DNA from 3 places in the Mesorhizobium sp. CA4 genome. Region 3 is predicted to be linked to each of the others. Evidence: predicted binding sites of a transcription regulator. Region 3 holds the regulator's gene; each other region holds the start of a gene.

Region 1 (6,525 bases), on a different contig from region 3:
ATCGTTTATCTGACGGACCATTCAACCCGTTCGGAGAACCGCCATGTCCATCAACTCTTCCGTCGCCGGCAACGGCGCAACATCCAGCTCCACGACGATCCTCCTGGGTCGTATCCTGCTCGCCGTCATCTTCCTGCTTTCCGGCTTCGGCAAGCTCACAGCCATTTCCGGCACCGCCGGCTATTTCGGCGCTCTCGGCCTGCCGGTGCCGACAGTAACCGCCGTCGTTGTTGGGTTGATCGAGCTGCTTGGCGGCCTTGCGATTCTCGTCGGCTTCCAAACCCGGACCGCTGCCTGGGTGCTCGCCATCTTCACGATCGCCACCGGGCTGGTCGCTCACACCGGCTGGGCCGACCAGATGCAGATGATCCAGTTCCTCAAGAACCTCGCCATCACCGGCGGCTTCATCCTGCTCGCCTCCTCCGGCGCCGGCGCCTACTCGATCGACGCCAAGCGGGGCTGATCTTTTTCCTCCCATACTGAAGCATTCCTCCCAAATTGAAACGAACGCGGTGCGGAATTTTCCGCACCGCTTTTTCGTTTCCCGGTTGTAGGCGTAGACTGCGCCGGCAGCCGGCCTGATGCCGGCAAGGGAGATGACCAATGCCCCGCAACGCATTGCTTCTCGTCTCGCGGCTCCTGCTCGCCGCGTTGTTCGTGCCCTCCGGTATCCAGGCGCTCACCAACATCGCCGGCACGACCAGCTATTTCGCCGGCCTCGGCCTGCCGCTTCCGACTCTTGCAGCCTGGGGCACCGGCCTCTTCGAGCTGATCGCCGGATTGCTGATCCTGGTCGGCTTCCAGACGCGGATCGTGGCGCTCTTGCTAGCCGCCTTCTCGATCGTCGCCGGCTTCATCGGTCACTACGGCCAGGGCGCCGACGATGCGACCCTCGCCTTCCTGCACCAGCAGATGCTGATGAAGGACATCGCCGTTGCCGGCGGCTTCCTGGCGCTCGCCATGGCTGGCGCCGGCGCATGGTCGGCTGACGGGCGCGGTTTCGGCCTCGGCGCCGAAGTGACCTGAGCCGGCCCTATTTCACCGACACACTTGGTCCGCCCTCGACCGCCAGCACTAGGCGCCGGTTGGTGATGCGCGCGAGCTGCGCCAGCCGGCCGGCAGGACGCTCGCCATAGAGGTCGGCGAGCGAGGCCGGCAGCACCAGCGCCAGCGCGCCATTGCCGCGGCTCTCCCACTTCAGCCTTGGCATGACGCCCGGCATTGCCGCTGTGAGGAGATAGACCACACGCATCATCGCCGCCAGCACGCGGGCGCGCTCGAGCAGGCGCGGCGGCGCCAGCGCTTTGATCTCGGGAGCGATGCCGTCGTTGAAGATGCCGTCATGGCGATAGGCGTTGGCCAGGGCCAGATAGGCGCGGCCGGGATGATCGACGCCGATGAAGGAGGCATGCGCGATGATGTTGAGCGACTGCCTGCCGCGATATTCAGGGTGCGCGCGCCAGCCGATATCGGCGAGCAGGCAGGCGGCATGACGGTAGCGCGCCTCGTCTTCGGTCTCGTCAATGCCGAAGGCCTTGAACGCCCTCCCGGTCCATTCGACCAGATCATGTGCGTGGTGCACCGAGCGCGAGCGCAACAGCGCCAGTTCCTCGGCCGCCGATATCAGCGGATCGGCCTTCTTCTCCTCGGCGTCGAGCAGCGAATAGAGGAAGCCCTCGCGCACGCCCTGCGCCGAGACGACGATTTTTGAGGGCTGCATCGCCGACATGATCTCCTGCAGGACGACCGCGCCGTAAGGCAGCAGCGAGCGGCGATTCTTGGAAACGCCCTCGATGCCGCGCACCTTCTCGACCTCGCCCCGGGCCACCTGCTTGAGGAAGGCCTGCGCGCTGTCGGCCGAAATCTCGTAGTGATGCATGACGCCGAGCGGATAGTTGGTCATCTCCATATGCAGCCGGGCGAGGTTTCGCCAAGTGCCGCCGACGGCATAGAAGACCCTGCCCTGCCCGCCTTTGAGCAGTTTTGCGCGCGCCAGCTCCTGGCGCGCGATCTTCTGCGCCTGGACAAGGGAGTTCTTCGCCATGTCCTGCAGACGCAGGCCGCCGAGCGGCAGCGTGATGCCGTCGCCGATCGCCTCGCGATTGATGTCGATCAGCTCAAGGCTGCCGCCGCCAAGGTCGCCGGCGATGCCGTTGGCCGGATGAAAGCCTGAAATGACGCCGAGCGCCGAATAATGGGCCTCCTGGCGACCGGTGAGCACGCGGATCTCGGTCTTCAGCACGTCCTCGGCGCGGTGGATGAAATCGGGGCCGTTGCCGGCCTCGCGCGCCGCGGCGGTAGCCAGCACATACATGTGCTCGGCGCCCGCCTGGTCCGACAGCGCGCGGAACCGGCGGAATTCCTCCATCGAGCGCGTCACCGCCTCGGGGTCGAGCTTGCCCGTCGAAACGATGCCGCGGCCGAGGCCCGCCAGCATCTTCTCGTTGAACAGGAGCGTGGGCGAGCGCGCCAGCCCCTCATAGATGACAAGGCGGATCGAGTTCGATCCGATGTCGATGATCGACAGCGGCCGTCGGTCCTGAAGCCGGCCCTGGGAAACTGCAATCACGCGGCGGCGTTCTTCTTGCGGCGCTTGAACTGGGCAATGCGCTTGGGCGCATGCGATTTCAGGGCGTCGCCCCGTCCGGAGAGGCTCGGATTGGTCATGAAATATTCCTGCGCGTTGAACGGCTCCTCGCCCTCCTCCAGCACAACGCGCCGGGAGGTGCCGTCAGCCAATACGTCGAAACTTTGCTGGTTGTCCATGACATTGCCCAGCATGATCTGGCCAAGCACCTGTTCATGCACAGTTGGATTGGTGATGGGCACCAGGGTTTCGACGCGGCGGTCGAGATTACGCGGCATCATGTCGGCGGACGAGATGTAGACGATCGCCTCGTCCGACGGCAGGCCGTATCCGTTGCCGAAGCAGAAGATGCGGCTGTGCTCGAGGAAACGGCCGACGATCGATTTGACCCTTATATTCTCCGAAAGGCCCGGCACCTGCGGCCTCAGGCAGCAGATGCCTCGCACGACGAGGTCGACCTCGACGCCGGCGCGGCTGGCGTCGTAAAGCGCGTCGATGACGGTCGGATCGACCAGCGCGTTCATCTTCATCCAGATGCGCGCCGGCCGGCCTTCGCGGGCATGGACGATCTCGTCGGAGATGTGTTTCAGGATGCGCTTGCGCAGCGTGAAGGGCGATACGGCAAGGCGCATCTCCTCGGCGGGCTCGGCGTAGCCGGTGATGAAATTAAAGAGCTGCGCGACATCGCGCGCGATCGTCGGATCGGTGGTGAAGAACGACAGGTCGGTGTAGATGCGGGCGGTAACCGGGTGATAGTTGCCGGTGCCGAGATGCACATAGTTGCGCAGCCGGCCATCCTCGCGGCGCACGATCAAAGACATCTTGGCGTGGGTCTTCAGCTCCAGGAAGCCGAACACGACCTGCACGCCGGCGCGTTCGAGGTCGCGCGCCCAGCGGATGTTGGCTTCCTCGTCGAAGCGCGCCTTGAGCTCGACAAGCGCCGTGACCGACTTGCCGGCCTCGGCGGCGTCGATCAGCGCGCGTACGATCGGGCTGTCGTTGGAGGTGCGGTAGAGCGTCTGCTTGATCGCCACCACTTCCGGGTCGGCGGCGGCCTGACGCAGGAACTGCACCACCACGTCGAACGACTCGTAGGGGTGATGGACGACGATGTCTTTCTCTCGGATGGCGGCGAAGCAGTCGCCGCCATGCTCGCGGATACGCTCCGGAAAGCGCGGATTGTAGGGCGTGAATTTGAGGTCGTCGCGCGGAATGGCGACAATCTCGGATATCTGGTTGAGCGCCAGCGGACCGGTGAGCACGCTGATCCGGCTCGACGAGACGCCGAGCTCGCCGGCGACGAAGTCCCGCAACGCGGCCGGCATCAGCGTGTCGAATTCGATGCGGATCACCGAGCCGCGGCGGCGCCGCTTCAGCGCCGTTTCGAACAGGCGCACCAGGTCTTCCGACTCTTCCTCGACCTCGATGTCGCTGTCGCGGATGATGCGGAACGTGCCGGAGCCCTTGACCTCGTAGCCGGGGAATAGCTTGCCGATATAGATGCCGACCACTTCCTCCAGCGGGATGAAGCGCACATGGTGCTTGCGGTCGGGCAAGCGGATGAAACGCCTGAGCGCCACCGGCAGGCGCAGCAGCGCGCTCATCTCCTCACCGTTTTTGCGATGGCGCAGTTGCAGGGCGATCGAGAAGCCGAGATTGGGGATGAAGGGGAACGGATGCGCCGGGTCGATCGACAGCGGCGTCAGCACCGGGAAAACCTGCTCCTGGAAATGTTCCTCCAGCCAGGCCTTCTCATCCTTGGTGAGCGCGTCACGGGTGATGCTTTCGATGCCTTCCTTGTTGAGCAACGTCATCAGCGCCGAGAGGCTCTTCTGCTGGTCCTCCTGCAGGCGCTCGACCTCGCGCAGCAATTGCTCGAGCTGCTGCTCGGGCGTGCGGCCGTCCGGGCTTTTCAAGGCGATGCCCTCGCGCACCTGGCCGGCAAGGCCGGCGACGCGCACCATGAAGAACTCGTCGAGATTGGCGGCTGAGATGGACAGGAAGCGCACGCGTTCGAGCAGCGGATGATGCTCGTTCAGCGATTCTTCCAGCACGCGGCGGTTGAACTGCAGCCAGGAGAATTCGCGGTTGACGAAACGGTCGGGATTGCCGCCCTCCGGGCTGGCCGCCTCGACGGTGATGAACTCGCTCTGCACTGGCTTCAGTTCGTTCATGGTTTCCCGCTCTTGCCCGCAACCGTCCTTGGGAGCGCCGCATATTGCCGTTCGGCGACGCTCTAACATGTCTTTGTGACGCATGATCGTCACGGAATCGCTCCGACGCCGGCCTCACGCGCTTAACCGGCTCAACTTATCCTCTGCCAGGCTTTTGCGACAGTTTGATTTCATCGATCTTGCAAACTGGGCTGTTATGCTCCAGATGCAGGCTGGTCACACCCACTGGCCGAACCCAATTGGAGACGACGATGGCAGGCGGCAGCATTCCCCATTTCCAGAACGACGCGGGCCATCCGGTTATCGAGATCGGCGTCAAGGAATTCATGTGCACCGGCGCCAACCCGCCTTTCGACCATCCGCATGTGTTCCTCGACATGGGCGACGACGATGAGAAGGTCTGCCCCTACTGCTCGACGCTCTACCGCTATTCGCCATCGCTGAAAGCGACGGAAACGCAGCCGGCCGGCTGCCTCTATGTCGATCAGGCCGCCTGATCGCCCCTTTCGACCATGACTGAAACACCGTCCCGGCAGATCGTTATCGCCGGGGCTGGTCTTGCCGGGCTGACGGCGGCGCTTGCCTTTGCCGAACGTGGCTTCCCGGTAAGACTGTTCGAGCAGGCCAGGCAACTCGAAGCGGCCGGCGCCGGCCTCCAGCTTTCCCCCAACGCAACCCGCATCCTGCGCCGGCTCGGCGTGCTCGATCGCCTGCTGCCCAATGCGATCCGGCCGCAAGCGGTAGTGCTGAAGGATGCAAGAAGCCTGCGGGAGCTGGCGCGCGTGCCGCTTGGGGAAGCGGCAGAAAAGCGCTGGGGCGGGCCTTATCTCGTGGCGCACCGCGCCGACTTGCAGGCGGCGCTGATGGCGGCGGTGGCGCTGCGGCCGGACATCGAGCTTATCACCGGCGCGCGCGTTACCGGCATTGCCATCGACCCGCAAAGCGTCACCGCGACGGTCGAAATCGACGGCAAAGCGACGGATGTCGCGTGCGGTTTGCTGGTCGCAGCCGACGGCGTCTGGTCGTCGGTTCGGGCCCAGCTTGCCCGAACGACCGGCTTTGCGGCAAGCCGCTTTTCGGGCGAGCTCGCTTGGCGCGCGACGGTCACGGCGGAAAGCGCCGCCGCCCAGGCCTTTATGCAAATCGGCGCTGCCGACTGCGTCACCACCTTCCTGCATCCCGGCTTCCACATGGTCACCTATCCGGTGAGCAAGGGCAGCGCCTTCAACCTTGCCGCCTTCACCAAGGGCGAGCGCATCGCCGAAGGCTGGTCCGGGCATGCCGATCCCGCCATACTTTCAGCAGCCATGCGGGGCACGGCGGCAACGCTGGCGAAGCTGGCGGCGCTTGCCGGGCCGTGGACGGCCTTCCCCATCCACACGGTCACGCAACGGCGCTGGACCATGTCGGAGGGAGTGGCACTGATCGGCGATGCCGCGCACGCCATGACGCCCTTCGCGGCGCAGGGCGCGGCGATGGGGATCGAGGACGCCTCGATGCTCGCCAATCTCGTTGCCGACTTCCCTGGCGATGCAGCTCAGGGCCTTGCCATTTGGGAAAATCTCAGACGCCCGCGCGTCGAAAAGGTGCTGAAACGCGGCGCTCTCAATCGGCTGGCCTGGCACGCATGGGGACCGGTGGCGATCGCGCGCAACCTGGTGCTCACGGCGCGGCCGGCGGACAAGCTCGCCGCGGACCTGGACTGGCTCTATGGCTGGGAAGAGCGGAAGGTTGTGAGGCGGTAGCACGCCCGACGGCCAGATA
Region 2 (6,525 bases), on a different contig from region 3:
CGACTGGTTGACGCCACCTTCGCCGACAAGGTGTTCTTCACCAATTCCGGCGCCGAGGCGCTGGAATGCGCCATCAAGACGGCCAGGCGCTATCATTTCGTCAAGGGCCATCCCGAGCGTTTCCGCATCATCACCTTCGAGGGCGCCTTCCACGGCCGCACCCTGGCGACGATCGCCGCCGGCGGCCAATACAAATATCTCGAAGGCTTCGGCCCGAAGGTCGAGGGCTTCGACCAGGTGGCTTACGACGACATCGATGCGGCCGAAAAGGCGATCACACCGGAGACCGCGGCAATCCTGATCGAGCCGGTGCAGGGCGAGGGCGGCATCCGCCCGGTGCCGACGCAGTCCTTGAAGCGACTGCGGCAGCTTTGCGACCAGCACGGCCTGCTTTTGATCTTTGACGAGGTCCAATGCGGCATCGGCCGCACCGGCAAATTGTTCGCGCATGAATGGGCCGGCGTCACGCCCGACCTGATGGCGATCGCCAAGGGCATCGGCGGCGGCTTCCCGATGGGCGCCTGCCTTGCCACGGATGAGGCGGCGACCGGCATGACGGCCGGCGTGCACGGCACCACCTTCGGCGGCAATCCGCTGGCGATGGCGGTCGGCAACGCCGTGCTCGACGTGGTGCTGGCCGACGGCTTCCTCGAGGACGTGCAGCGCAAGGCGCTGCTTCTGAAGCAGGGACTGGCCGGGGTCGCGGATGAATTTCCCGAGGTCATCGAGAACATCAGGGGAACCGGCCTGATGCTCGGGCTGAAATGCGCCATGCCCAACACCAAGGTGAACATGGCGCTGCGCGACCAGCACCTGCTTGCCGTGCCGGCGGGCGACAATGTCATCCGCCTCCTGCCGCCGCTGACCGTCACCGACGAGGAGATCGGCGAAGCGCTGGAGCGCATTCGCGCCGGCGCCAAGGGCCTGACCGACGCGATTGTGGCCGAAGCCGCGAAATAATTTCTGGAACCTGCCGATGAGTGTTCGCCACTTCACCGATCTATCCGCCGTTTCGGCGGGCGACCTGCGCATCATGCTGGATGACGCGGTGGCGCGAAAGACCAGGCTTAAGGCGGGTGAACGTTCAAAACCGCTCGACGGCAAGGTGCTGGCCATGATCTTCGACAAACCGTCGACGCGCACACGCGTGTCCTTCGATGTCGGCATGCGCCAGCTCGGCGGCGAAACCATCATGCTGACCGGCACCGAGATGCAGCTCGGCCGCTCGGAGACCATTGCCGACACGGCAAAAGTGCTGTCGCGCTATGTCGACGCCATCATGATCCGCACCACCTCGCATGACCGGCTGCTGGAGCTCACCGAGAACGCCGCCGTTCCGGTCATCAACGGGCTGACCGACGACACACATCCCTGCCAGCTCATGGCCGACATCATGACCTATGAAGAGCATCGCGGTCCGGTGGCCGGCAAGACCTTCGCCTGGACCGGCGACGGCAACAATGTGCTGCATTCGCTGCTCGAAGCCTCGGCACGGTTCCGCTTCAACCTCAATGTCGCGGTGCCGGAGGGCAGCGAGCCTTTCGAGAAATATGTCGACTGGTCGAAAGCCAATGGCGGCAAGGTCCGGTTTGCCAAGTCGGCCGAGGAAGCCGTCGACCAGGCCGACTGCGTCGTCACCGACAGCTGGGTGTCGATGGGGCAGGAGCACCGCGCCCGCGGCCACAACGTCTTCCTGCCCTATCAGGTGAATGCGGCGCTGATGGCAAAGGCCAAGCCCGATGCGTTGTTCATGCACTGCCTGCCGGCGCATCGCGGTGAGGAAGTCACCGACGAGGTGATCGACGGGCCGCATTCGGTGGTCTTCGATGAGGCCGAGAACCGGCTGCACGCCCAGAAGGCGGTGCTGGCCTGGTGTCTGGGCGCTTGATAAGGGCGGACCTGACCGCTTCCGGCCCGATCGGGGTCAACTTGATCTGGGGATACGTGATGCCTATCTGCGGGCCATCACGTAAATTGAACGCGCTTCGACGCATGCGGCTCATTGGGCGGCATGGCTGCGCCCCGGAGTTTTGTCATGTTGGAAACCCATACCTTGCCTGAGCACAAACCCCAACTCGGTGAATTCGGCTTCGCTGGCGACGATCACGTCGTGCCTTACGAGGTCGCGCCGCTCGATGTGCGCGGCCGCACCGTGCAGCTTGGGCCGATGCTCGACGCCATCTTGAGCCGCCACAATTATCCTGAGCCGGTCGCCCGCCTGCTGGCGGAGGCCTGCGTGCTCACCGTGCTGCTCGGCACCTCGCTGAAGTTCGAAGGCAAGTTCATCCTGCAGACCCGCACCGACGGTCCGGTCGACATGCTGGTGGCCGATTTCGCCACGCCGCATGCGCTGCGCGCCTATGCGCGCTTCGACGCTGACCGGCTGCAGGCGCTGACCGCCGCCGGCGAGACCTCGCAGCAGACGCTGCTTGGCAATGGCGTGCTGGCTCTGACCATCGACCAGGGCGCGCATATGCAGCGCTACCAGGGTATCGTCCAGCTCGACGGCACCTCGCTGGAGGACGCCGCGCGCACCTATTTCCGCCAGTCGGAGCAGATCCCGACGGAGATCAAGATGTCGGTCGCCAAGCTGGTGACGCCCGGACCGGCCGGCGCGCGCGAGCAGTGGCGCGCCGGCGGCATCCTTGCGCAGTTCCTGCCGCAGGCGCCGGAGCGCATGCGCGTTCCCGATATTTCGGGCGGCGACGGCGACGACCGTGAGCTGACGGACCATCCGGCCGACAATTCCTGGCAGGAATTGCTGGCGCTGCTCGGCACCATCGAGCCGACGGAGCTGATCGACCCGACGGTGGGCGCCGAGCGGCTGCTCTACCGGCTGTTCCATGAGCATGGCGTACGCGTTTTCAGCAGTGTGCCGGTCGCCGATCAGTGCTCCTGCTCGCGCGAAAAGATCCGCGGCATTCTGGAAGGGTTTTCGGCCGAGGAGATCAAGGACTCGACCGAGGACGGCGGCATCCACGTCGCCTGCGAGTTCTGCTCGACGCAATACGACTTCGATCCGGCCGAGTTCGCGAAGTAGCGTCTTTACTTTCTCACCGTTCTACGGGGAGAAGGTGCCCGAAGGGCGGACGAGGGGCGGCGCCAAGGTTGGCGGTGATACGTCCGCCGTGGCGAAGCTGTTCTCCGCCTCAAGGAAATCTCAGAAGCCCGGCGCTGCCCCTCATTGCCCTGCCGGGCATTTCTCCCCGTATAGAGACGGGGAGAAAAACGCTAATTCACCGTCCGCCTTGTCCCCGGCATATCCAGCGAAAACGCCGGAATGGCGATGTCGAACGTCTCGCCGCGGCCGTTGCGCATCGTGTAATGGCCGACCATGATGCCCGACGGCGTCGAGAGCGGGCAGCCTGAAGTGTATTGATAGCTGTCGCCGGGATTGAGTTCCGGCTGATCGCCGACGACGCCGGCGCCGCGGACCTCCTCGACCCGGCCCTGGCCGTCCGTGATGTGCCAATAGCGCGACACAAGCTGCACGAATTCGTCGGAGCGGTTGTCGATCGTCACCTGATAGCCCCAGACATAGCGGTTCTCGGACGGATCGGAGCGGTCCTCCAGATAGAAGGGCCTGACCAGCACTTCGATGTTGCGCGTCACTGCGCGATACATGGGCCACTCCGGTTGCCGCTGCGGAATATATGTCACGCTCCGCTCCTATTAGACGTAGCGCCGACCATCCTGCCAGCCTTGTAAGCGCAGGTGCCGAAAAACAATGTCATTTAAGTGACATACGACAATGTTGGTGTGCACAGACCGTGCCGGGCGACTCGGGCGCTCTGCAACTGATGAAACGACGGCATGCGGCCTAGAGGAATTCCAGGAAAAATGTGAGCGGTTTTCCGTCCGGAATTGCGTGAAAACAAAGAGATAGACGGGTTCGCCGTTTCCGTGAAATGGTGAACTCCCTATCGAGGAGTAACCAGATCTCGATGGACTGACTATCGCAGCCGGCCTGACTTCGTCAGCCCTTCTTCTCTTCAATCTTGCCAGCATCCTGCTCGCCTCGTCGCGGCTGAAACGGCGCCATGTGATTGCGCCGCCCGCCGGCGCGCAGCCGGTCTCGATCATCGTTCCCTCGCGCGGCGCCGAGCCGTTCACGCAGGAGACCCTGCAGCGCGCCTTCTCGCTCGACTGGCCGCGTTATGAGCTGATCTTCTGTGTCGCGCATGCCGACGACCCGGTAGTGAGGCTCATCAATGCGGCGATCGCGCGCCACCCCACGGTTCCGGCGCGGCTCCTGATCGGCGATGACCGCACCAGCGCCAATCCCAAGCTCAACAATTGCGTCAAGGGCTGGCAGGCGGCGCGGCACGATTGGGTGATCCTCGCCGATTCCAACGTGCTGATGCCGCGGGACTATGTCCAGCACCTGATGGCGGCATGGCGGCCGGACAACGGCCTCGTCTGCTCGACGCCGATCGGCTCGCGGCCGGACGGTTTTTGGGCGGAAGTCGAGTGCGCCTTCCTCAACACGCTGCAGGCGCGCTGGCAGTATGCCGGCGAGGCGCTCGGCCTCGGCTTCGCCCAAGGCAAGAGCATGCTGTGGAACAAGCCGATGCTCGACGCCAATGGCGGCATCCAGGCTTTGGCCGCCGAGATCGCCGAGGATGCGGCGGCCACCAAGCTGGTCAATGGGCTTGGCCTTCGCGTCAATCTCGTCGCCTCGCCTTTCGAGCAGCCGCTCGGCCAGCGCAAGCTCGCCGAGATCTGGTCGCGCCAGACGCGCTGGGCGCGGCTTCGGCGGGTTACATTCGCACTGTTCTTCGCGCCGGAGATTCTGACCGGCGCGGCGATGCCGCTGCTGCTGGCGCTGCTTGCCGCGGCAGGCGCCGGCGTCAGCCTGCCCACAACGGCCTTGTGCGTGCTGGCGGTCGCCTACCTGCCGGAGTGCCTGCTGGCCTCCGCCAAGGGTTGGTACCTGTCGCCGCGCAGCATCACCGCGATGATCGTGCGCGACTTCATGCTGCCCGCCATCTGGGCGCGCGCCTGGTTCGGCGGTGCCGTCGAATGGCGCGGCAATGCCATGACCATCCGCACCAAGGCGATGACCGAGCTGGAGGAGCTCGCCTGAGGCTCCGGCCGCGGCGGTCTCAGCCTTCTATTTTGCCGCCTTGAGCGCCTGTTCGACGTCTTCCAGCAGATCGTCCGTGTCCTCCAGACCGACGGAGAGCCTGAGCGTGCCGGGGCCGATGCCGAGCTCGGCGCGCGCCTCGTCGCTGAGGTTCTTGTGCGTCGTCGTCGCCGGATGGGTGATCAGGCTCTTAGCGTCGCCGAGATTGTTCGAGATCAGCACGATGTCGAGCGCGTTCTGGAAGGCGAAGGCCGCCTGCTTGCCGCCCTTGACGTCGAGGCAGATCAACGTCGAGCCGCCAGACATCTGCTTCTTGACGACGTCCGCCTGCGGGTGATCCGCCCGGCCCGGGTAGATGACGCGGGCAATCTCCGGCCGCTCGGCCAGGAAATCGGCGATCTTGCCGGCGCTCTCCGTCTGCTGGCGCACGCGCAGCGGCAGCGTCTCCAGGCCTTTGAGCAGCGTCCAGGCGTTGAAGGGCGACAGGCTCGGGCCGGTGTGGCGGAAATAGTCGTGCAGGTTCTCGTCGATCCACTTCTTGTCCGACAGAATGACGCCGCCCAGGCAGCGGCCCTGGCCGTCTATATGCTTGGTCGCCGAATAGACGACGATATGGGCGCCGAGCAGCAAGGGCTTCTGCTGCAGCGGCGTGGCGAAGACATTGTCGACGATCACCCGCGCCCCGATCGAATTGGCGAGCTTGGCGACCGCGGCGATGTCGACCACCTCCAGCGTCGGATTGGTAGGGCTTTCCAGGAAGAACAGCTTGGTGTTCGGCCTTACCGCTTTTTCCCAATTGGCGATGTCGGTGCCGTCGACCAGCGTCGCCTGGATGCCGTAGCGCGGTGCCAGCGTCTCGACCACCCAGCGACAGGAACCGAACAGCGCCCGCGCCGCAACGATGTGGTCGCCGGCCTTCACGCTGCACAGCAGCGCGGCGGAAACGGCGGCCATGCCGGAGGCGGTGGCGCGGGCATCCTCGGCGTCTTCCAGAGCGCACATGCGCTTTTCGAACATGTCGACGGTCGGGTTGGCGTAGCGCGAATAGATGAAGCCCGGCTCCTCGCCCTTGAAGCGAGCCTCCGCAGCCTGCGCCGTCTCATAGACATAGCCTTGGGTGAGATACATCGCCTCGGAGGTCTCGCCGAAGCCGGAACGCAACGTTCCGCCATGCACGAGTGCCGTCTGAGGTTTCCAATTGCGCTTCTTGATGCTCATAGCCCTGCTTTCAGACACAAAAAAACCGGCCGCGAAGTCGCAACCGGGTCCATATAGCCTTGCGGCTCGACGGTCCTTTAGCGACTTGTTTAACGTGGCTGCAAGCCGACCGGCCAAATCACCACGGGATAACGACCCTTTAGACCCGCGCCGTGCTTGCGTCAATTGCCGGCTTCATTAAGAGGTTTGTACCAGCCGGGCGGCAAGAGCCAGCTTAGATC
Region 3 (6,525 bases):
TCGATGACGACGTTGAGATTGTCCTTGGTAATCGCGACCGGCGTCAGGAAGAGCGACTTGACGGTGTTGCCGCCAGGCGTCGTGAAGTCCTTGGCGCCGGCGATGTCGCCCATCTTCTTGCCATCGGCGAGCTGCGAAGCGATCTCGGCGGCGTTCTTGCCGAGCTCGCGCGCGTCTTTCCACACGGACACCGTCTGCGTGCCGAGCGCGATGCGGTTGAGCGCCGCATGGTCGCCGTCCTGGCCGGAGACCGGCACGGTGCCGGCCAGCCCTTGCGCCGTCAGCGCCGCGACGACGCCGCCGGCAGTGCCGTCATTGGCCGCCACGACCGCGTCGACCTTGTTGTCGTTGGCTGTCAGGAATTGTTCCATGTTCTTCTGCGCGTTGGCGGGCAGCCAGCCGTCGGTATAGGCCTCGCCGACATTCTTGATCTTGCCGCTGTCGATCGCGTCCTTCAGCACTTCCATGGAGCCCGCGAAAAGGAAGTCGGCATTCGGATCGGAGCCCGAGCCCTTGATGAAGACGTAGTTGCCTTCCGGCTTCACCTTGAACACCTCGCGGGCCTGCATGCGCCCGACTTCCTTGTTGTCGAAGGTCAGGTAGAACACGTCCTTGTTCTCGATCAGGCGGTCGTAGCCGACGACCGGGATGCCTTCGTCGAGCGCCTTCTGCACCGCCGGACCGATCGCCGAGGCATCCTGCGCCAGGATGATCAGCGCGTTGGCGCCCTGCGAGATCAGGCTTTCGACGTCGGTCAGCTGCTTGCCCGGATTGGACTGCGCGTCGGCCGAAATATACTTGTCGCCGGCGGCCTCGATGGCGGCCTTCATCGCGGCTTCGTCGGTCTTCCAGCGCTCTTCCTGGAAATTCGACCACGACACGCCGATCACCTTGTCCTTCGCCTCGGCGACCGACGCCAGCGTCAGCGACATGGCAACGCCCGCCAGAATGGCGGCTGCGAATTTCTTCATGATATCCTCCCTGCGCCGTGCGGCGCGACCCTGACTGGCCCGAAGGCCGGCACAGAGGCTTTTTTTCGAGCCTCAAAAAAATATTGGTCCAGCAAAACGACCCTGTCAACTGCGATTTTGATGGGTTTTGATGGGTCCAGGCATTTTTTCGACGTCCGCAATAATAATGACATGGACCTTGGCTTCTGCCACAATCCCTAGCGTGTCAGCGACAGGCCATGGCATCATCACAAGGCCGCGATGACCGGGAGGACGTGCAGGACAATGTCGGTCGGAATCCGTCACGACGATTTGCGCCGGCGCAACCGCGCCATGGTGATTTCGGCGGTGCGCCGCGCCGGCCAGCCATCGCGGACGGAGATTGCCGCCACCACCGGGCTCAGCCACTCGACCATTTCGGCGATCTCCGCCGATCTGATCCAGGAGGGCATCCTCGCCGAAAGCAAGGCCAGCGAGCCGACGGCGTTGAAACGCGGCCGGCCGCAGGTCGGCCTGGCGCTGAACCCCGAAGCCGCCGCGGTGCTGACCGTGGTTTTGTCGCTGAACTTCCTGTCGGTTGCCGTCATCGACTATGCCGGCCAGGTGGTTTCCGAGGAGCAGCATCGCCTGGACACGCTCGTCATGCCGCGCGATGAGCTGATCGGCGAATGCATGGCGATTGTCCGGCGCCGGCTGCAGGATCCCGACCTCGACGTGGGCAGCGTCGCCCGCATCGCCATGGGCATTCAGGGCATCACCGATACCCATTCACGCGCCATGCTGTGGTCGCCGATCACGCCGCTGACCGATATCCCCTTTGCCGATCTCCTCGAGAAGGAATTCGGCATCCCGGCCACCACGGAGAACGACTGCAACATGATGGCGGTGGCGCTGCAGTGGCGCGATCCCGAGCGCTATCGCGACGACTTCATCGCCATCCTCTTGTCGCACGGCATCGGCATGGGCCTGGTGTTGAAGGGCGCGCTGTTCACCGGCACGCATTCCTCGGGCGGTGAGTTCGGCCATATGATCCATCGTCCGGGCGGAGCGCTTTGCCGCTGCGGCCGCCGCGGCTGCGTCGAGGCCTATGCCGGCAATTATGCCATCTGGCGCAGCGCCATGGGCATAAGCGAGGATGCCACGCCGACCGATGTCGGCGACGCCGACATGCGCGCGCTTGCCGCAAAGGCGCGTCAGCAGGATGGCCCCGAGCGCGAGGCCTATCGCCGGGCCGGCGAGGCGCTCGGCTTCAGCCTCGGCAGCCTGTTCGCCCTCATCGATCCGGCGCCCGTCGCCATGGTCGGCGTCAGCGCGGCCGCCTTCGACCTGATCGAACCGGCGCTGCGCGAGGCGATCGCCCAGACGGCCGGCGGCCAGCACTCCGAATCGATCTCCTTCGACACTGAGCCGAACGAACTGCCGCTGATCCGCGAAGGCTGCGCCATGCGCGCGCTGACCTTCGTCGACCAGGAGATTTTCGCGCCGGGAGGCCAGGCAAGAGCGGGCAAGCACGTCGAATAGCGGCGAGCCAGATGCCGGGATACGCTGAGATTCAGGTCAGGCCGAGTCGAGAATGGTGGGTTCCGAGAACCGGAACGGAGCGTACCTTAGGCACGTGAGTACCGGAGGCGCAGGAAGTCGCCGTTCGCCGGCCGGCCTCACCTGAATCTCGGCGTATCCCCCTAATCTTCCCTGATCGCGTAACCCGCCCCGCGGATGGTGCGGATGACGTCCGGCATGCGGCCGTTGTTGACGGCCTTGCGCAGGCGTCCGACATGGACGTCCACGGTGCGCTCGTCGATATAGATCGTCTCGCCCCAGACATTGTCGAGCAGCTGGCTGCGCGAGAACACGCGACCGGGGTGGCGCATCATGAATTCGAGCAGGCGGAACTCGGTCGGGCCGAGCCTGATCTCGCTCTTCTTGCGGTAGACGCGGTGCGACTCGCGGTCGAGCACGATGTCGCCGACCTTGAGCACGCTGGACAGCACCTCCGGCTTGGCGCGGCGCAGCAGCGCCTTGACGCGCGCCATGAACTCCGGCGTCGAGAACGGCTTGACCAGATAATCGTCGGCGCCGGTCGAGAGGCCGCGCACGCGGTCGCTTTCTTCTCCGCGCGCCGTCAGCATGATGATCGGCAGCCGCTCGGTCTCGGGCCGCATCCTCAGACGCCGGCAGAGCTCGATGCCGGAAACCGCCGGCACCATCCAGTCGAGCACGAGCAGGTCGGGAACGTTTTCCTGAAGGCGGATTTCGGCCTCGTCGCCGCGGGTCACCACTTCGACCTGGTAACCCTCGGATTCGAGATTGTAGCGGAGCAGCACCCCCAGCGGCTCCTCGTCCTCCACCACCATGATGCGTGGCGCGATCATCTGGCAGTTACCCCTGTCAGGCCGCCGGCGCCGACATTGCCGTCTCGTCCTGCTTGGGGCGGTTGGCGGGCAATTGCGTGCCGGTCAGCACATAGTAGGCGTTCTCGGCGATGTTGGTCACATGATCGCCGATGCGCTCGAGATTCTTGGCGCAGAACAGAAGATGCGTGCAAGCGGTGATGTTGCGCGGATCTTCCATCATGTAGGTCAGGAGCTCGCGGAAGACGGATGTGTATTTGACGTCGATGCGCTCGTCGTCGTTGCGAAGCTTGGCCAGCGCCGTGGCGTCGCCCACCGTATATTCCTGGATCACGGCCTGGACCTGGATCAGCACCATCTGCGCCATGGAATCGATCGAATGCGTGAGGTCGCGCGGCGCGGCGCTGACGCCGACCGAGCCGACGCGCTTGGCGATGTTCTTGGCGAGATCGCCGATGCGTTCGAGGTCACCCGCCATGCGGATCGAGCCGACCACGTTGCGAAGATCATCGGCCATCGGCTGGCGCTTGGCGATCAGCGTAATGGCGCGGTCGTCGAGTTCGCGCTGACGCGCGTCCATGATGGCGTCGTCGGAGACGACGCGCTGCGCCAGCGCATTGTCGGTCTCGAGCAGCGCCCTGGTCGATGCGCCGACCATGGAGGCGGCGAGATCGCCCATGTCATTGATGAGCCGGCTGATCTGCCTCAGATCTTCGTCGAAGGAAGCGACGGTATGTTCGGCCATGATGATGTCCTCGTATGAGCTCAGCCGAAGCGGCCGGTGATGTAGTCCTGGGTGCGCTTCTCGCGGGGCGAGGTGAAGATCTTCTCGGTCCGGTCGAACTCCACCAGCTCACCCAGATACATGAACGCCGTCTGCCGCGACACGCGCGCCGCCTGCTGCATGTTGTGGGTGACGATGACGATCGTGTAGTCGACCTGCAATTCGTCGATCAGTTCCTCGATCTTGGCGGTCGACAGCGGATCCAGCGCCGAGGCCGGCTCGTCGAGCAGGATGACCTCGGGCTTCACTGCCACGGTGCGGGCGATGCACAGGCGCTGCTGCTGGCCGCCCGAGAGGCTGAGGCCGCTGGCGTTGAGCTTGTCCTTGACCTCGTTCCACAGTGCCGCGCGCTTCAGCGCCTGCTCGACGCGGCTGTCCATCTCGGCCTTGCTGATCTTCTCATAGAGCCTGACGCCGAAGGCGATGTTTTCGTAGATCGACATCGGGAACGGCGTCGGCTTCTGGAACACCATGCCGATCTTGGTCCTGAGTAGGTTGAGGTCCTGCGAGCGGTCGAGGATGTTCTTGCCGTCGAGCAGCACCTGGCCCTCGGCGCTCTGCTTCGGATAGAGCTCGTAGATGCGGTTGAGCACCCGCAGCAGCGTCGACTTCCCGCAGCCCGACGGGCCGATGAAGGCCGTCACGCTGCGCTCGGGCAGGGACAGGTTGATGTCCTTCAGCGCTTTCGACTGGCCATAGTAGAAATTGAGGTTCTTGACCTCGATCTTGGCCTTCTCGACGGTCGTCTCGGCTGCGTTCAGGTCGGTGGACAACATCGGTTTCATCTGTCCTCTCTGCGTCCGGTTAGGCTGCGGGCGATGATGCTCAACCCGAGAACCGTCAGGGTGATTATGAGTGCGCCCGTCCAGGCCAGCTGCTGCCATTCCTCGTAAGGGCTGAGAGCGAACTGGAAGATGGTCACCGGCAGGCTGGCCATCGGGGCATTGAGATTGCTCGACCAGAACTGGTTGTTGAGCGCGGTGAAGAGAAGCGGCGCCGTCTCGCCGGAGATGCGGGCGATCGCCAAAAGGATGCCGGTGACGATGCCGGACAGCGCCGCGCGGTAGGCGACCGAGCGGATCACCACCCAGCGCGGCGCGCCGATGGCGGTACCGGCTTCGCGCAGCGCGTTGGGCACGAGATTCAGCATGTCTTCGGTGGTGCGCACCACCACGGGGATCACCAGGATCGACAGGGCGACGGCGCCGGCGATCGCCGAGAAGTGCCCCATCGGCCGCACCAGCAGCTCATAGACGAACAGGCCGATGATGATCGACGGCGCCGACAAGAGGATGTCGTTGATGAAGCGCACGATCGTCGTAAGGCGTGAGAAGCGCCCGTATTCGGCCATGTAGGTGCCGGCCAGCACGCCGATCGGCGTGCCGACGACGATGCCGATGATCGTCATGACGATGCTGCCGTAGATGGCGTTGAGCAGGCCGCCGGCATCGCCGGGCGGCGGCGTCATTTCCGTAAACACGGCCGGCGACACCCCGGAAAGCCCCTTGTAGAGCAGAGCGCCGAGGATCAGCGCCAGCCAGGCCAGGCCGATGCCCGCTGCGGTCACGCACAGCGTCATCATCACGGCATTCTTGCGTTTGCGGCTTTGGTGAAGCGATTGGGCCGTCGACATCGGTCAGGCTCCCGTACGGCTATCGATGCGCAACAGCATGCAGCGTGCGAGCGCGAGGATGATGAAGGTGATGATGAACAGGATCAGGCCGAGCGACACCAGCGAGGATGTGTAGAGGTTGCCATCGGCTTCGGTGAATTCGTTGGCGATAGTCGCCGAGATTGTCGTGCCCGGCGCGAACAGCGAGGCGCTGATGCGGTGCGCGTTGCCGATGACGAAAGTAACGGCCATCGTCTCGCCGAGCGCGCGGCCGAGGCCCAGCATGACGCCGCCCATGATGCCGACGCGGGTATAGGGAATGGTCACGCGCCGGGTCACTTCCCAGGTTGTGCAGCCGATGCCGTAGGCCGATTCCTTCAGCACCGCCGGCACCGTGTCGAACACGTCCTTGGTGATTGAGGTGATGAAGGGCAGCACCATGATGGCAAGGATCAGCGACGAAGTCAGCAGGCCGATGCCGTAGGGCGGACCGGCAAAGAGGCTGTTGAGGCCGGGGATGCCTTTGAACAGCCAGATGACCAAGGGCTGGACCGTCGTCTGCAGGAACGGCGCGAAGACGAACAGGCCCCAGATGCCGTAGATGATCGAGGGAATGCCGGCGAGCAGTTCGACCGCAATGCCGATCGGTCGCCTGAGCGGGCGCGGGCAAAGCTCGGTCAGGAAGACGGCGATGCCGATGCCGATCGGCACGGCGATGAGTATGGCGATGGCCGAGGTGACGATGGTGCCGTAGATGGGCGCAAGCGCGCCGAAATTCTCGGTGACCGGGTTCCAGGCTTCTGTGGTCAGGAAGGAGAATCCGAACTT

Evidence for each region. Region 3 encodes PhoB, which activates phosphate uptake and scavenging genes when phosphate is short. Its sites were predicted from a motif close to TGTCATNNANCTGTCAT; they were not measured.
Region 1: LB528_RS06410 (RNA degradosome polyphosphate kinase) is a predicted target of PhoB. The motif match lies at 4,918-4,934, and genes of this name have one in related genera.
Region 2: LB528_RS08560 (ceramide glucosyltransferase) is a predicted target of PhoB. The motif match lies at 3,729-3,745, and genes of this name have one in related genera.

The regions. Positions count from the first base shown of each region.
Region 1 is NZ_JAIUHK010000005.1:176,605-183,129, forward strand. Features, by position in the region: gene LB528_RS06395 (DoxX family protein) at 44-463, shown strand; gene LB528_RS06400 (DoxX family protein) at 604-1,026, shown strand; gene ppx (exopolyphosphatase) at 1,034-2,569, opposite strand; gene LB528_RS06410 (RNA degradosome polyphosphate kinase) at 2,566-4,761, opposite strand; gene LB528_RS06415 (zinc-finger domain-containing protein) at 5,013-5,258, shown strand; gene LB528_RS06420 (FAD-dependent monooxygenase) at 5,274-6,506, shown strand.
Region 2 is NZ_JAIUHK010000007.1:164,888-171,412, reverse strand. Features, by position in the region: gene LB528_RS08580 (aspartate aminotransferase family protein) at 1-960, shown strand, start outside; gene argF (ornithine carbamoyltransferase) at 977-1,888, shown strand; gene LB528_RS08570 (Hsp33 family molecular chaperone) at 2,012-3,040, shown strand; gene apaG (Co2+/Mg2+ efflux protein ApaG) at 3,232-3,624, opposite strand; gene LB528_RS08560 (ceramide glucosyltransferase) at 3,950-5,086, shown strand; gene LB528_RS08555 (O-succinylhomoserine sulfhydrylase) at 5,114-6,304, opposite strand; SAM riboswitch at 6,362-6,439, opposite strand.
Region 3 is NZ_JAIUHK010000004.1:93,683-100,207, reverse strand. Features, by position in the region: gene xylF (D-xylose ABC transporter substrate-binding protein) at 1-971, opposite strand, end outside; gene LB528_RS04810 (ROK family protein) at 1,236-2,471, shown strand; gene phoB (phosphate regulon transcriptional regulator PhoB) at 2,633-3,322, opposite strand; gene phoU (phosphate signaling complex protein PhoU) at 3,339-4,046, opposite strand; gene pstB (phosphate ABC transporter ATP-binding protein PstB) at 4,067-4,870, opposite strand; gene pstA (phosphate ABC transporter permease PstA) at 4,867-5,718, opposite strand; gene pstC (phosphate ABC transporter permease subunit PstC) at 5,722-6,525, opposite strand, start outside.